Regions from separate parts of the Marinobacter fonticola genome, predicted to be linked through region 2. Evidence: riboswitches for the same ligand, from Rfam matches in the RefSeq annotation. Region 2 holds a riboswitch; each other region holds the start of a gene.
What was found. A riboswitch is a leader RNA that binds a small molecule or an ion and turns the genes downstream of it on or off. The one in region 2 is predicted to bind cobalamin.

Region 1: it holds a riboswitch for cobalamin, as region 2 does, so the genes downstream of both, FXO11_RS03050 (TonB-dependent receptor domain-containing protein) here and FXO11_RS19185 (ABC transporter substrate-binding protein) in region 2, are expected to answer to the same signal.
Region 3: it holds a riboswitch for cobalamin, as region 2 does, so the genes downstream of both, FXO11_RS09180 (CbtB domain-containing protein) here and FXO11_RS19185 (ABC transporter substrate-binding protein) in region 2, are expected to answer to the same signal.

Annotation. Positions count from the first base shown of each region.
Region 1 is NZ_CP043042.1:699,364-704,490, forward strand. It holds gene FXO11_RS03040 (PilT/PilU family type 4a pilus ATPase) at 1-830, shown strand, start outside; gene FXO11_RS03045 (OmpP1/FadL family transporter) at 1,064-2,467, shown strand; cobalamin riboswitch at 2,814-3,014, shown strand; gene FXO11_RS03050 (TonB-dependent receptor domain-containing protein) at 3,189-4,982, shown strand; gene polA (DNA polymerase I) at 5,097-5,127, opposite strand, start outside.
Region 2 is NZ_CP043042.1:4,306,908-4,312,034, forward strand. It holds gene FXO11_RS19175 (putative bifunctional diguanylate cyclase/phosphodiesterase) at 104-1,996, opposite strand; gene FXO11_RS19180 (heme NO-binding domain-containing protein) at 1,989-2,552, opposite strand; cobalamin riboswitch at 3,011-3,212, shown strand; gene FXO11_RS19185 (ABC transporter substrate-binding protein) at 3,352-4,368, shown strand; gene FXO11_RS19190 (FecCD family ABC transporter permease) at 4,365-5,127, shown strand, end outside.
Region 3 is NZ_CP043042.1:2,067,695-2,072,821, forward strand. It holds gene FXO11_RS09170 (cobyric acid synthase) at 1-441, shown strand, start outside; gene bluB (5,6-dimethylbenzimidazole synthase) at 438-1,139, shown strand; cobalamin riboswitch at 1,178-1,390, shown strand; gene FXO11_RS09180 (CbtB domain-containing protein) at 1,425-1,616, shown strand; gene FXO11_RS09185 (CbtA family protein) at 1,710-2,537, shown strand; partial or broken gene FXO11_RS20425 (ATP-binding protein) at 2,521-3,561, shown strand; partial or broken gene FXO11_RS20430 (magnesium chelatase) at 3,823-4,233, shown strand; gene cobO (cob(I)yrinic acid a,c-diamide adenosyltransferase) at 4,230-4,823, shown strand; gene FXO11_RS09200 (cobyrinate a,c-diamide synthase) at 4,823-5,127, shown strand, end outside.

The DNA of each region.
Region 1 (5,127 bases), 940 kb from region 2:
GTATCGAGGTGAAGATTCCGCAGCTCGACGATCTGGGACTGCCCGATATCATCAAGGATTTGGCCATGACCAAGCGTGGCCTGATTATTTTCGTCGGCGCCACCGGAACCGGTAAGTCCACGTCGCTGGCGGCCATGATCGGCCACCGCAATCGCAACAGCCGTGGGCACATCATCTCGATCGAGGACCCGATTGAATTCGTCCACCAGCATCAGGGATGTATCGTGACCCAGCGTGAAGTGGGCATCGATACAGAGAACTTCGAGGTGGCGCTGAAAAACACGTTACGCCAAGCGCCCGATGTGATCTTGATCGGCGAGGTGCGAACCAAGCAAACCATGGAGTATTCCGTCCAGTTCGCCGAGACCGGCCACCTGTGTCTGGCCACCCTGCACGCGAACAACGCCAACCAGGCGCTGGATCGGATTATCCAGTTCTTCAACCCGGACCAGCACAACCAGATCTGGATGGACCTTTCTCTCAATCTCAGGGCTGTCGTCGCCCAGCAGTTGGTACCGACGCCGGACGGCAAGGGCCGTCGCGCGGTTATCGAAGTGCTGATCAACACGCCGCTGGTCCAGGATCTGATTCGAAAGGGGGAAGTTCACAAGCTCAAAGAATTGATGGCCAAATCGACCGAGATGGGCATGCAGACCTTTGACCAGGCGCTCTACCGGCTCTACGCTGAAGGTGCGATCACCTACGAAGATGCGCTGGCCCATGCGGATTCGGCCAACGACCTGCGTCTGATGATCAAACTGGGTGCCGATGCGGCCGGTTCTGATAAGCTTTCATCCACGGTCGACAAACTGTCGATCCAGGACGATTAGGAACAGGGGTCCGGGCGTTTGCCGGACCCTATTATTCTCCCTCCTCGCAGTGCGTCCTAATGCCCGAAAGGGTGTATACGGTCCGGCGCCACGTTCAATCTCCAGTTAGTCGAACACAAGCGATTGTAATAACTAACAATATGCAATCCGAATGGGTTGCCTTGGCATTTGAGGCCAGCGCTTGCTCGTGCGTATACTCGCATCCCTACGACTTTAGGCGGAGATCCAATAAAATGAGAAACAACAACACGTTGTCGCGCGCAATCCTCGCTTCAGTACTGTGTAGTCCCGGTGCCGTCATGGCTGGCGGCTTTGCGTTGAACGAGCAGAGTGCAAGCGCCATGGGCACAGCGAATGCCGGTACCGCAGCCAACCCCGAGAACGCCACCACGGTTTATTTTAATCCGGCGGGCATGAGCCAGCTTTCGGGCACGAATATCTCTTTCGGCGCCGCTGTACTGGATATCGACGCCGAAGCAAAAGAAGGTACGGCTACAGCCCGCAACGCCATTAATCAGCCGGTATCAGGCTCGAACGGCGGTGATATTGCCGATCCGGCGGTGCTGCCGAACTTCTTTATGACGCACGAAATCAACGACACCGTTGACGTCGGCTTCGGCATCCATGCGCCATACGGGCTCTCAGCGGATTACGAAGATGATTTCGTGGGCCGTTTCTTTGCCGATAAGACGGAGTTGACCGCTATCGCTTTTAGCCCTTCCATTGCCCTGAACAACGGCGAGGGGTTCTCTTTGGGTTTCGGCGTGAACGTACTCTACGCGGAAGGCCGTTTGACCAAGTTCCAGGATTACAGTGGCAATGAGGCGCAGTTGCGCCAGCTGGGCTATGCCGGACCCGCCTTGGAGCAAGGCTATTTCGATACCGAAGGCGACGACGTCGGCGTCACCTTTAGCTTCGGGTTGCTTTATGAACTGTCTGATCGCACCCAGATTGGCCTGTCCGGCCAGACCGGTACCGAGCTTGAGCTGGAAGGCGATTCAACGCTGACCAACGTGCCAAGTCCGTCGATCGGACCCGGTGGCGTCAATGTCAATATCGTTAATTTGCAGGAAGATGCGGTGGTGCCACTGGAAATCCCCGAGAGCCTGACCTTCGGCGTTCGCCATCGGTTGACCGACAGCGTGACTCTGCTGGCTGGCGCGACCTGGGCCAAATGGAGCCGTTTCGAAGCACTTGATATAGAAAGCGACCAGGGCGGTGGGCCGATCTCCGATATCGCTGAAGACAAGTACGGGCAGGAAAACATTATCGGCCACGTCTCCGAGAACTGGAAGGACACCTGGCAGGTGAACGTTGGCGCTATCTGGCAAGCCACCCCGGAGTGGGCCTTCAAAGCGGGCTACGCTTACGATGAGTCGCCCGTAAACGAGAACTTCCGCACCGCGCGTATTCCATCCGATGACCGTCAGTGGCTAACGCTAGGCACCCAATACGCCCACGCGCCGTCCGGCTGGACGGTGGACGTTGCGGGCGGTGTGCTGCTGTTTGACGATGTAGATGTCAACGAGCGGGAATACACTGTCGATGACGAGCCTGCCGAAGGCGCAGCCAGCTACTCGGCCACGTACGAGCTGAGTGCGTGGGGCGCCGCCGTGCAGGTCAGCAAGGCATTCTAACGATCTAGCGTCGCTGAATTTCTACGACAGGCAGGCCTCCGGGCCTGCCTGTCGCGTTTAAGGCGCTTAAAAATCCCTATTGGACTTCATCGGGGTATCACTCAGTGAACCGGCAAGACCATTTTGCGCCCGCGATAAGTAATAACCCGAGTTTTACCGCCATGGGCGGAAGCGGGTGTTCTCGCTGGTTTTCCGGGGGGGTGTAGGCACCGTTTTGGCGCAGCGCCTCGAAGCTCTGCAGTGACGTGCCGGCCTGATTGCTGCATTTTGCATTGACCGTTCGATGGTCAGAACCTAAAGTGCGCTCGTATTAAGATGACAGTTTTGTCATCGGGGGCTAAAAGTCCCCGTATAACCTGCAAGCGGTGCTCGCCCAGGCGAGTGAAACGGGAAACTGGTGCAAACCCAGTGCTGCCCCCGCAACGGTAAACAATGAACGGCAGTCAGCTTTGGCCACTGGGTATTTGCCTGGGAAGGCGCTGACGCCGGCATCTCTCTCGACGATGCCATTGTGAGCCCGGAGACCGGCCGCTTGCGACGCGTTTCATGCCCCGAGTTTTGTGCACAGACCAAGTGTCGTGCACCGAGAGGTATAGAGGCGTTGAAACGACATGCGGTGTAGCGGAGGGCTTCACCGGTGGCTTTCCTGCCGTGACACGCATCAGCTGCCGCACGTTCCTCTTCTCGCCGGGTTATTCGACTTCCGTTAAAGGGCGTACCCGTGAGAGTTTCCTCCAAATTTGCCTTCAGCTTGTTGGCGAGCTCAGTCTGTGCAGGGTTGCATGCCGAAACCTTGAATCCGTTGGTTGTGACGGCGACTCGCACGGTGCAGACCGTGGACGAGGCAAACGCCTCGGTGACCGTCATCAGTCGGGAGGACATTGACCGAAGTTCCGCAACAACCATCGAACAGATCATTCGCACGGTGCCAGGTGTGTCGGTAACGAGTACGGGTGGGCCGGGTAAACAGTCCAGCGTATTCATTCGCGGCGCCAATTCCGATCACGTGCTGGTGCTGGTCGATGGCGTCAAGATCGGTGGGGCGACGGCCGGCACCGCTCAACTGGAAAATATCCCGTTGGCACTGGTGGACCATATCGAAGTCGTTAAGGGTCCGCGCTCGAGTCTATATGGCTCTGAGGCCATTGGCGGGGTTATCCAGATATTCACGCGCCGTGGCACGGTGGAACCCGAGGTCATTTCCGAGGTCAGCGCAGGGAATAACGGAACGTCACGGCTCACTCAACATTTTGCGGGGGGCTCCGGTGACACGCGTTATAGTCTGTCGGCTTCGTTGTACGATACCGAGGGTGTGGATGCTCAGCCGGACGGTGTGCAAAATGATGCCGATGGTTTTGAGAGCAAATCGGTCGCGACCAGCCTGGATCGGCATGTCACCGATAACCTATTGCTGGGCCTGAACTTCATGCATGCGCAGGGAGAGAACGACTACGATGGTTCGCCGTCTTTTGGAGACCGGTATTGGAACAGGTTCGTTCAGCAGTCCGGCCGCGTGTTCGCTGACTATGCCGCGTCAGATCGGGTGACAGTGCGGGCGCAGCTCGGATTCGGCCGCGAAACCAATGACAATTTCGTCGATACGGCCGATTTCTTCGACTATGAGACCCGTCGCCTCCAGTATCTACTGCAAAGCGATGTCAGTTTGACTGATCATCAGTTGCTCACTATCGGGCTGGAGCGTGTCGACGAGGAAGTCGACGCCTCGACCCAATACACGGAAGAGGAGCGCTACAACAACGCTGTGTTTGTGCAATGGCAGACCGTTGACCAGCCCTTGCATGTGACCGCATCCCTTCGGCAAGACGATAATGAAGCGTACGGCGAGGAAACGACTGGGATCATTTCGGCCGGCTATCATTTGGCTGACTTCTTCCGCCCCTATCTCAGCTACGGCACTGGATTTAAAGCACCGACATTCAACGATCTATATTCCCCATTTGGCGCCAATCCGGATCTCGAGGCCGAAACTTCGGATACTTTCGAGGTTGGGCTAAAAGGAAGCGTTGGACGCGTATCTTATGAATTGGCGGTCTACAAGACCAAGTTTGATGAGCTGGTCGTCCTTAGTCCGCCGCCACTTTTCATTCCGTACAACGTTGATCGCGCGACGGCCAAGGGTGCCGAGCTGAGCGCTGCTTATAAAGCTGATGGCTGGTCGCTTGAGGCTGGCGTAGGTTACACGCGTGCGACGAATGACGAGACTAACGCCCAGCTCGAACGACGCCCGAAGTGGGATGGCCGTTTGGCGGGAACAAAAGTGCTTGAGAAAGTGGAGTTGAACGTGGAGCTGCTCGGACGCACTGACGCTGTCGACACCGGCGATGCCCGCATACCCGGCTACGTTATTGCTAACGCCGGGGCCGCGTATAGGGCCACGGAATCGCTGAACGTGGCGCTGGAGGTGACCAACCTGTTCGATCAGACAGCCATTACCGCTACCGGATACGCCGGCCAGGTTCGCCAGGTTCTGGCTACACTGCGTTATACCTACTGATGTGCGGGAAGTCCGGTAGGTTGGGCTGGCAAGCCCAACAAGATTTGTCGGGTTTGTTGGGCTTTCCAGCCCAACCTACAGTCAAGTGAGTTGCGATAGTTAATCGCGAGCTGCTCAGTGAGCCTCGTCCCAGTTGTCCCCCACA
Region 2 (5,127 bases):
TCGCAGTAAGTCAGCGAATTAACCAAACAGTGCACTAGGGCGAATGGAGTACGCTATTTTCTCGTGATGGGAGCGCTCTGGCCAGCGCTTCATTCTGCTTACTTCATGGCAAGTTAGCGGCTTGCAACAACCCTCTTTGCGGCACCGTGCGTACCAGCTCGTCCACCGGCAGCGGCCTGCTGAACAGGAAACCCTGCCCCACCATGGCGCCCATGCCTAACAGGCAGCTCAACTCCAGCTCATTCTCGATGCCTTCCACCACCACGACCAGGTCGAGCCGTTCGCACAGCGTAATAATCATTTCCAGGATGACCCGTTTTTCTTCATCCCTATCGACGCCGGATACCAGCGTACGGTCGATCTTGAGTTGGTCCAGCGGCAGACTGCGAATGTAGCCGAGCGACGAGTATCCCGCCCCGAAATCGTCCAGGGCAACGGCGACGCCACGCTCACGCAACTGCGTCATCAGATTGATGGCGACCCGGGAATCGGCCATGACCGCGGTTTCCGTCAGTTCGATCTTGAGGCGATCAGGCGACACGCCAGCCTCGGAGAGCCGTCTCAGCAAATCATCGGCAAGCCTGGGGTCGTACAGTTGCACCGGTGAGAGATTGATACTTAGGGTGAACCTCTCACCGTAATTCTCGATCAGAGCCGGATCGTTGAAAAGGGGGATCGTCAGCTCGAGAATACGCTCGCTAAGCTCCCGGATCAGGCCCGTCTCCTCGGCGACAGGAATAAAAAGCGCCGGGGAGATTAATCCCCTATCCGGATGGCGGATCCGGGCAAGCGCTTCAAAGCCAGTCACCAGGCCCTGCTGCAGGTTCACCAACGGTTGGAGAAACGATTCCACCCAGCCATGACGAAGTGCACTGCGCAACAATTGCTCGGTATCGAGGCGCTCCAGATTCTCTTCACGCATTTCTTCCTGATAGATCAGAAAGCTTCCGCCGCCATGCTGACGGGCCTTGCGCATCAGCATACGGGTCGCCTGCAGCACCGATTCCGCCGACGCCAGCCCGCTCTCTCTGACCGGGATGGCGCCGACCACGGCCGAAAGCCAAATGCTGCGATCCTCGATGCTGAACGCGCTGTCGAATGCCCGTAATAGCTGCCGGGCGCGGGTACGAATGGCCCCGGCATCGTGGTCGTCGATCAGGATAGCCAACGTGGTATCGGCAAGACTGGTTATCAACTCGCCCTCGCGCACATTGTCCTGGACTCGCCGGCGTAGATCCCGCGAAAGCGCGGCGGTCTCATTCGCCGTTAGTGTCTCGCCGACCAACGCGACGTTTGTCAGAGACACCACGATAAGATCCAGGGGCTCGTTCGGCTGATGCGTCAATCGCTCACCGAGCACCAGCTCCAGATAACGTCCGTTGAAAAATCCGGTCACCGGATTAACGAACTTCTGACGGGTGATATCGGCCTGGGTACCGGACACCAGACGGGCTTTCCCGGACTCGGGATGACGTTCACAAATACCTCGCGCCACCACCCAGCGGTAGCCGCCCGCACCGTCGGATAGACGGCACTCGGCCCGGAAGCGATCGGTCCGGCCAGCGATGTGGTCGTCAAGCTGCTGGCGAAATGCCGCACGATCCGGCGCATAAATCATCGCCACCCAATCATCCAGAGTCAGCGCGTCACTTGAGTCCAGGCGCCCACACATTTCCCGCCATCGCTGGGAGACCTGCAAGCAGTCGGCAACCGGATCCCATTCCCAGACGCCATCGTTGGACCCTTTGATGATCAGGTCGAGCCGGCGCGTGCGATCAGCCACCCGCTCTTCGAGCTCGGTCTTGATCTGCTCGAGTTCGTCGATATTACGGCGCACGGACTCCAGGACGAAATTGGCCAATACGGACAACTTCTGCACGTCCATGTCTTCGGTTTCCGCGCTGACCTGGAAGTCGAACCGACCGTCGATCGCCTGGCAGAGCTGGTCGGCGATGCGGTTGATGTCGCGCCGTAGGCGCTTTTCCGATTCACTCACCGGACGACTCCACGCGCAGGCAGAACGTACAAAGCGGGTCGCCGCGTTTCTGGCATGACGTCACCTCGATGCTCCCGGTTTCACCGTACTCGTCGAGCAGGCGCTCGAACAGGGCCTCGTAAAGGCCGCATAGCCGGTTTGGCGAACGGTAGGTCACCCTCAGCGTATCACCGACTTCTTCCACGTTGAACTTGTCCCTGACCCGGTCCCGGCCTGGGGCGCTACGTAGGCTGGACGCCAGCGTGTCATGGACCCGGGGCTGGCGCTTGAGGAATTCCCGTGCCGAGGGGGACATCTGATAGAACATCGGGAACAGAGCCTTGGTTTCCTTGATGAACTGGTCGGCGTAGAGCCGGTAGAGCGCCTTTTCGTCGAGCCCGAAATACTCGCCGGTCGCCTCAATCAGGCGCAGGCATTCGGTGTCGGCGTAATCCGTATCTATGCGGAACGCACGCTCCGGCGGGACATCAGCCCGCCGACAGATCGCTTGCACTGCGTCGTCGCCACCGTGCCGGCGAATCAGGTCTACAAGGACCTTCTGGATCAAACCAATCATGAAAGCTGGATACTCCGGATACGGAATGGTCGGCAAAGCAATCCGTCGCCTTCGACAGGCTCTTGGCCCATCTTGGACGCCATTGTGCAGACTCGGACATCTAACGGGAATAGGTATACCACCAAAGGTTACCTAGCCAATCGATGCGGTGGATTGGGCGTGCTGGCCCCGGCCATACTTGTCCCTCACTGACGAGGCGTATATTCTCCCATCGTCGGTTTCCTTCGGGAACTAAGGAGCCTCTGAATAACTCCTGGATCGCCTCTGGCTTTTAGAGCCATCCACAATCAAGGCGCGACTTTGCAGGAAGGCTGGTTGCCTTTCAAAAAGTCGCAACGCGGAGTGTGGATGGCTCTAAAAGCCCCGAAGGGCGCGCTCTGAAGACTGCATCTGCCGCGTTGCGGCTCTTGGCAAGGACTACGGCCATTACCGGCGAGCCCCGCCTTGCAGCTACAGCCTTCAGAGCACGCAGAGGCGGTCCAGGAGTTATTCAGAGGCTCCCTAACAGGGAATTCGCCGCAGCCCTGCTGCGAACCGAAACTGCCCCCGCAACTGTAGACGGTGAGCCACGTCCTTCCATGCCACTGGGATACCATCCCGGGAAGGCTGGGCGAGCAACGACCCGTCAGTCAGGAGACCTGCCGACAAGACGTTTCATAACGCCGGGCGGGGTGTCCCGGGGGAAGGAAGGATGAGACTCGTTTCATCATTCGGCGCGCCCCCTGGACCGCCGCTTTGCCGACCAGCGCTTCCGGACTATTGGACCCCCGTTCAACCTTGATTGATCCGGAGTTCCACTATGCGCTTCCTTCGCCCCGCCCTGCTCGCGCTATGCGCGCTGCCAGGACCCCAGACCCTGGCCGATGCCACCGAGTACCCCGTTACTCTGACCAACTGCGGCGCCGCTGTCAGCTTCGAGGCCGCCCCCGAAAACACCGTCACCATCGGCCAGGCCGCCACAGAGATCCTTTACTCTCTGGGCGTGGGCAACACCGTTTCGGGTACCTCGGTCTGGTTCAATCCGGTGCTCCCTGAATTCGAGGCACTCAATGCGGGCATCGACCGGATCGCCGACAACGACCCCAGTTTTGAATCCGTGGTAAACCGGAAGCCGGACCTGGTGACCGTGCAGTACGAATGGCACGTCGGATCAACTGGAAGCGTCGCGACCCGCGAGCAGTTCCATGAACTGGGTATTTCGACCTACATCATGCCCGCGGACTGCGATACCAAGGACAACTCCACCGGCGGCGACGGGACCCGTGTGGCAGCTTTCTCCCCGGATTCGATTTACAAGGGCATCAACGAGCTGGCGGCCATCTACGATGTGCAGGACGCAGGCGCCGCACTCGTCGCCGACCTCAAGACGCGGGAAGCCGACGCTGCCGAACGTGCCGAAAACCTCGAGCTGCCAGGCGATCTTTCCGCGGTCTTCTGGTTCTCCTCCGCCGATCTGGAGATCGATCCCTACGTCGCCGGGCGTCTGGGCGCGCCGGGCTATATGATGGACAAGCTCGGCATCCGCAACGTGATCGAGTCCGACGAGGAATGGCCCACGGTGGGCTGGGAGTCCATCGCCAAGGCCGACCCGGACGTGATCGTCATCGCCCGGATGGACCGGCGCCGGTTCCCGGCCGACGATGTGGAAAAGAAACTGGCGTTCCTGCGCGACGACCCGGTGACCCGCCAGATGACGGCTGTCCGCGAAGGACGCATCGTACAAATGGACGCCCATGCCATGAGTGCCACTTTACGCACGATCTTTGGCCTTGAGGCACTCTCCGAGGCGCTGGCAAGCATGTCCTTCGACCGATGAATTCGACCGTGGCGCTACAGACGGTGGTGCGCTCCCGGCTGCGGTGGGTCTGGTTGCCGCCGTTGGTGCTGGTTAGCGCGCTGATCGCCGGTACCGCCATTGGCGAGACGCGGATTCCCATCGAAACCGTACTCAAAGTGCTCGCCAACCGGCTCTGGGATGCGGGCTACGCCGTGGACCGTATCGACGAGGGTATCGTCTGGAGCTACCGGTTCAGCCGCGCCATCGTGGCGGCGGCCTGCGGTGCCGGGCTGGCGCTTGCCGGCGTTGTGCTTCAGGCACTGCTGCGCAACCCCCTGGCCGATCCCTTCCTGATGGGTATTTCCGCTGGCGCGTCCACCGGCGCGGTTGCGGTGACCGTGGCGGGCATCGGCGCGGGGGCGTTTACGCTCTCTGCCGGCGCCTTCGCTGGCGCCGTCCTGGCCTTCGGCCTGGTTGTCCTGCTGGCCCACGCCGCGACCGGCGGCGCCGGCGGCCGCGGCCTACAGGCCGCCGGAGCGATTATCCTCGCCGGTATCGCAGGCTCGCAGCTGTTCAATGCCCTTACCGCGTTTATCATCGCCAAATCCGCCAATGCCGAACAGGCGCGCGGAATCATGTTCTGGCTGCTCGGCAATCTTTCGGGGGTGCGCTGGGACGATGTTTTTCTTGCCGTGCCCGTCGCCCTGGCTGGCCTGCTGGTCTGCCTCTGGCACATGCGGGCCCTGGATGGGTTCACCTTTGGCGCAGACAGCGCCGCATCCATGGGCATCGCCGTGC
Region 3 (5,127 bases), 2.2 Mb from region 2:
GGGGCGACGAAAGGATTGGCGCTGCTGTCGATGACAACCCGGATGGTCGCGGGCAAGCAGCTACGGAATGTGCAAGGGATGCTTCATTTGGATAATCGTGGCGTTGAAATGACCGGTTACGAAATGCACAACGGCGTTACCACCGGTTCCGCACTCCAGCGGCCGCTGATCGACCTGAATGGACGGGCCGATGGCGCGATCAGCGAAGATGGGCAGGTGATGGGCACCTACGTCCATGGGATTTTCGACCGGCCCGACGCGTGCAGCGCGCTGTTGACCGCCTGGGGCTTGAAAAACGCCGAATCGGTTGCGGTCGATTACCCGCAACACCGGCAAACCCAGCTGGATCGACTGGCCGACCATATCGAGCAAACACTGGATACAGCTTGGCTCCGTCGCGTACTGGGTCTGGAGGATAGGGTGGGTAGGACGAACACATGAGCAACGACAATCGGAATGCGTTCACCGAGCAGGAGAAACAAGGCCTGTATCGAGCCATCCACGAGCGCCGGGACGTCCGCTCCCAGTTCCTGCCGGATCCGATTCCGGCGGAGGTTCTGGCCCGGCTTCTGGAGGCCGCTCACCACGCGCCATCGGTGGGTTTCATGCAGCCCTGGGACTTCCTGGTGATCGACAGCGTGGAGGTGCGGCGCAGGGTACTCGGGATCTTCGAGCGGGAAAACGAACGGGCAGCGCAGAACTACCCGGGAGAGCGCGGTGAAACCTACCGTAGCCTCAAGCTTCAGGGCATCGTTGAAAGCCCCATGAACCTCTGTATCACCTGCGACCGAAGCCGTGGCGGTCCGAATGTGCTTGGGCGCAACACCATCGTGGAAACGGACCTGTTCAGCACGTGCCTGGCGGTGCAGAACCTGTGGCTTGCGGCCCGGGCGGAGGGCATCGGTGTGGGCTGGGTGAGCATTCTCGATCAACACGAACTGGCGCAGGTTCTGGAGCTTCCGCAAGACGTGTACCCGTTAGCCTACCTGTGTATGGGATACGTCAGCGAGTTCCTCGCCCAGCCAGAACTGCAGGCCAAAGGCTGGCGGAGCCGGCTACCTTTGAGCGAGCTGGTTCATCGCAATGTCTGGGGCAAGGCCCTGGAGCCGGGCGACGGCTTGGCGCCCTTGATCAAATAACATCGACAGCGTTGCTACCCTTCAATCAATGGATTAGGATGGCTTCGTTACGGACAGGTGCCCCTGAAGTCCAGGGGATAATCGGGAAGTATGGTGTGGCCTTAAGGCCGATTCCATCGCTGCCCCCGCATCGGTAATAAAGGCGTAGTCTGCGGATACCACTGGCGCAAGCCGGGAAGGTGTAGACGATGATTCAGCCCAGCGCTGAATCCCCTTTGAGCCCGAAGACCGGCCTGTTATTTCGTTCAATCCGATAACGGTGCGGCGGGCACCGAGGAGCAAAACATGTCTGTCATCAGTTCTCCCTCAAGCGAGCGGGCTTCCGTCTCGTCCTCCAAAGTTTCTTCCCTGGCCCCGCACGGCGCAGTGCTGCTATTCGGCGTTGTGATCCTGTTTGCAGTGGGCTTTTTGCCGATGAACGTGGCCCACAATGCGGCTCACGATACCCGGCATGGCTTCGTGTTTCCCTGCCACTAAAGTATTGATCGACTGACCATCGGGCCATGGCGCGTGTTGAATGCGCAATGGCGGTTGTCGCGGTTCCAATACACCGTATTCGGAGGGAAACCAATGTTCCGTTCCTTGATTCTCAGTGCCTGTTTAATTGGCGTTGCCCTGGGTCTGATCGTCACCGCCGTTCAGGCAGTCGGCGTTACCCCCATCCTGCTCGATGCAGAACAGTATGAGGTCGTCGAAGCATCTGCGCCCGACGCCGGCACTCATGGCGAGCAACCTGATCATCACCAGGCTGACTACCAGCATCACAGCCACCAGCATGACGACCATCAGCGCCACGAGAGCGCCACCGGTCACCACCATGGTGGCGACGATTGGGCACCCGCCGACGGCGCCGAACGCACCTTCTACACGGCGCTATCCAATATATTCGCCGGCATAGGCTTTGCGGCCGTAATGCTGGTGGTTATGGCGCAATTGCGCGAGCGGGGCAAGCTGGCCCTGACGCCCACGCGCGGTCTTTTGCTTGGGGGCCTTGGCTACCTGGCCGTCTTCGTGGCGCCATCGATCGGCCTGCCGCCGGAAATACCGGGAACCGCCGCCGCGCCGCTCGAAGCGCGTCAGCTTTGGTGGGCGTTTACGGTATCAATGGTGTTGGCCGGGTTTGCCCTGCTGTTCCTGGCGCGGGGTTGGATAAAGCTGGTAGGCGTGCCATGCCTCGTACTGCCTTATCTGGTGGTGCCCGCACACCCGGACGGTCCATTGTTCTCTCATCCGGACCCGGAAGCCGTTGCCGCGTTAAACGAGCTGCACCATGAATTCATCTGGGCATCCGGCATGACCAATTTGGTGTTCTGGCTAATGGCGGGTCTATTCTGCGTGCTGGCGTTGAAGCGCCTCTACGATGCATCTCCGGAGCAACGTGATGAAGTTGCAGCCTGAGTTTCCGTTTGCAGCCATTGTCGGGCTCGAATCGCTCAAGACAGCGCTGGTGCTGAACGCCATCAATCCGCGTATCGGCGGCGTCCTGATTTCCGGCCCGCGCGGCAGCGCCAAATCAACGCTGGCGCGGGGACTGGCCGACGTCCTCCCGGCTAGCAGTCAGGGTCAACGTCCACCCTTCGTCAATATGCCTCTGGGAACGAGTGAAGACAGGCTCGTGGGGAGCCTGAACCTGCAGCAGGTGCTGTCTGAACAGGAAGCCGTTTTCCAACCGGGATTGCTGGCCAACGCCGATGGTGGCGTGCTCTATGTCGACGAAGTCAACCTGTTGCCGGACAGCCTGGTGGACTTGCTGCTCGATGCCGCCGCCCGCGGGGTCAACGTGGTGGAGCGGGACGGGCTGAGCCATACCCACCCAGCCCGTTTCAGCTTGATTGGCACCATGAACCCGGACGAAGGCGAATTGCGCCCCCAGTTATTGGACCGTTTCGGCCTTTGTGTCGAGTTGGGTAAAACCATGCCGGCGTCCGAGCGCATCGCAGTGGTTCAGCAACGTGAGGCGTTTGAGCGGGATCCTCAGGGCTTCTGCGCCGACTACGACGAACGGCAGCGGGCGCTGACCGACCAAATCAGCGTCGCCGAAGCAGCGCTTTCGACGATATCGACCGCCCCATGGGTCTACGAGCATATTGCAACCGGGTGTGCGGCAGCCCAGGTTGAAGGCCTGCGGGCAGACGTGACCTGGCACCGTGCCGCTCAAGCCCATGCTGCCTGGCGGCAAGCGACAACCGTTGAGTTGGAAGACCTGGATGCCGTCGGGGAATGGGTGCTCGCTCATCGCCGGATGACACCTCCAGAACCACCGCAGAATTCGTCTCCGCCTGGAACTACGCCGCCGTCGGGAAACAGGAACCCGTCGGCCGAGGCCGGTGGCACGGGCTCAAGCGAATCCGCTCAAGGGCAGTGGGGTGCCATGCCACCGGCCAGCGAACGCAGCCAGCCGGTTGTGATGCCGTCAACGCCCGCTTTACAGCGTAATCCGGGGGAAGAGGCCGCTCAGGGCCGGACGCAGAGCCGTCGCAAAGGGCGCCAGTCCGGACGTCGCAGCCTTTGTGGCCTGTCCAGCAAGCCCGACTGGTTCGCCACGCTGGTTGCCAACCACGGGCGCTGGCCATGGCAGCAGCTAAAATTCCAGAAGGCGCGTGCGGGCCAGCCGATGCTGCATCTGGTATTGCTGGATACGTCAGGGTCGACCCTGGGTCGTCAGCTGTTCGGGCGTGCAAAAGGGCTGGTCCAGAATCTGGCGCGAAGGGCCTACGGTAGCCGCGACCAGATGGCGGTCATGGGATTCGGTAACGACCGCGTAACCAACATTCTGCCGCGTCGACGCGCGCCCAAGGACATGTTGACCCAACTGGATGCACTTCCCGGTGGCGGCGGTACCCCGTTGCGGGACGCGCTCATCAAGGCCAGTCGCGTCATTCGCCAATGGCAGCGCCGGGAGCCCGGCCTGAAGATCCGCACCTATCTCATCACCGACGGACGCATTCGCCATTCCGTAACCGACGTACCGCCTCTGGGAGACTGCATCGTGATCGATGCGGAACAGGGCGCGGTCAAGCGGGGACGCGCGAGCGTCATCGCACAACAGCTGGGCGCGGCCTACCGGACGCTACCCGCCATGGAGGCATCGTGAACGATAGCGCCCATCGAAACCGCATGCAGAAAAAGAAGGACGTGGTCGACGAACGCATCGCGAAAGCGTCCGAAGAGCGGGGCGTACTGATCCTGCTGAAGGGCAACGGTAAAGGCAAGAGCAGCTCGGCTTTCGGCACGCTCGCCCGTTCACTGGGGCATGGTTACCGTTGTGCGGTTATCCAGTTCATCAAAGGTCGTCGGGAAACCGGCGAATATCGGTTCTTCCGCGAACACCCGGCGCTGGATTGGCACATCATGGGCCATGGCTTCACCTGGGAAACCCAGGACCGGGAGAAAGACATCGAAGCCGCCCAGGCCGCCTGGGCCATAGCGGAAGGCCTGCTCAAGGACCCGCGCTACCAACTGATCGTGTTCGACGAAATGAGTTACATGCTCAAGTACGGCTATCTGGAACCGGAGCCTATCGTCGAGGCGCTGCAGCAGCGCCCGCATCACCAGAACGTGATCATTACCGGCCGCACCATGGCCCAGCCGCTGCAGGCCCTCGCCGATACCATCAGTACCGTGCAGGACGAACGCCATGCCTTCCGCGGTGGCGTTAAGGCCCAGGCGGGGATCGAGTTCTGATGGAGGGTTCAGCGACCAACCCGAGCACCAACCCAGGCCAAGCCCTTTGTCCGGCGGTGTTTATTGCGGCGCCGGCATCGGGACAGGGAAAAACGACCGTTACCGCAGCCCTGGCCCGTCTGTTGCGCAATCAGGGCAAGATCGTGCGGGTGTTCAAGACCGGTCCGGATTATCTGGACCCATTGGTTCTGGCCCAGGCTTCCGGCCAGCCGGTGGATCAGCTTGACCTGTGGATGGCTGGCGAAGCCTATTGCCGTCAGCGTCTGTTCGAAGCGGCGAGGGACGCGGACCTGATCATCGTCGA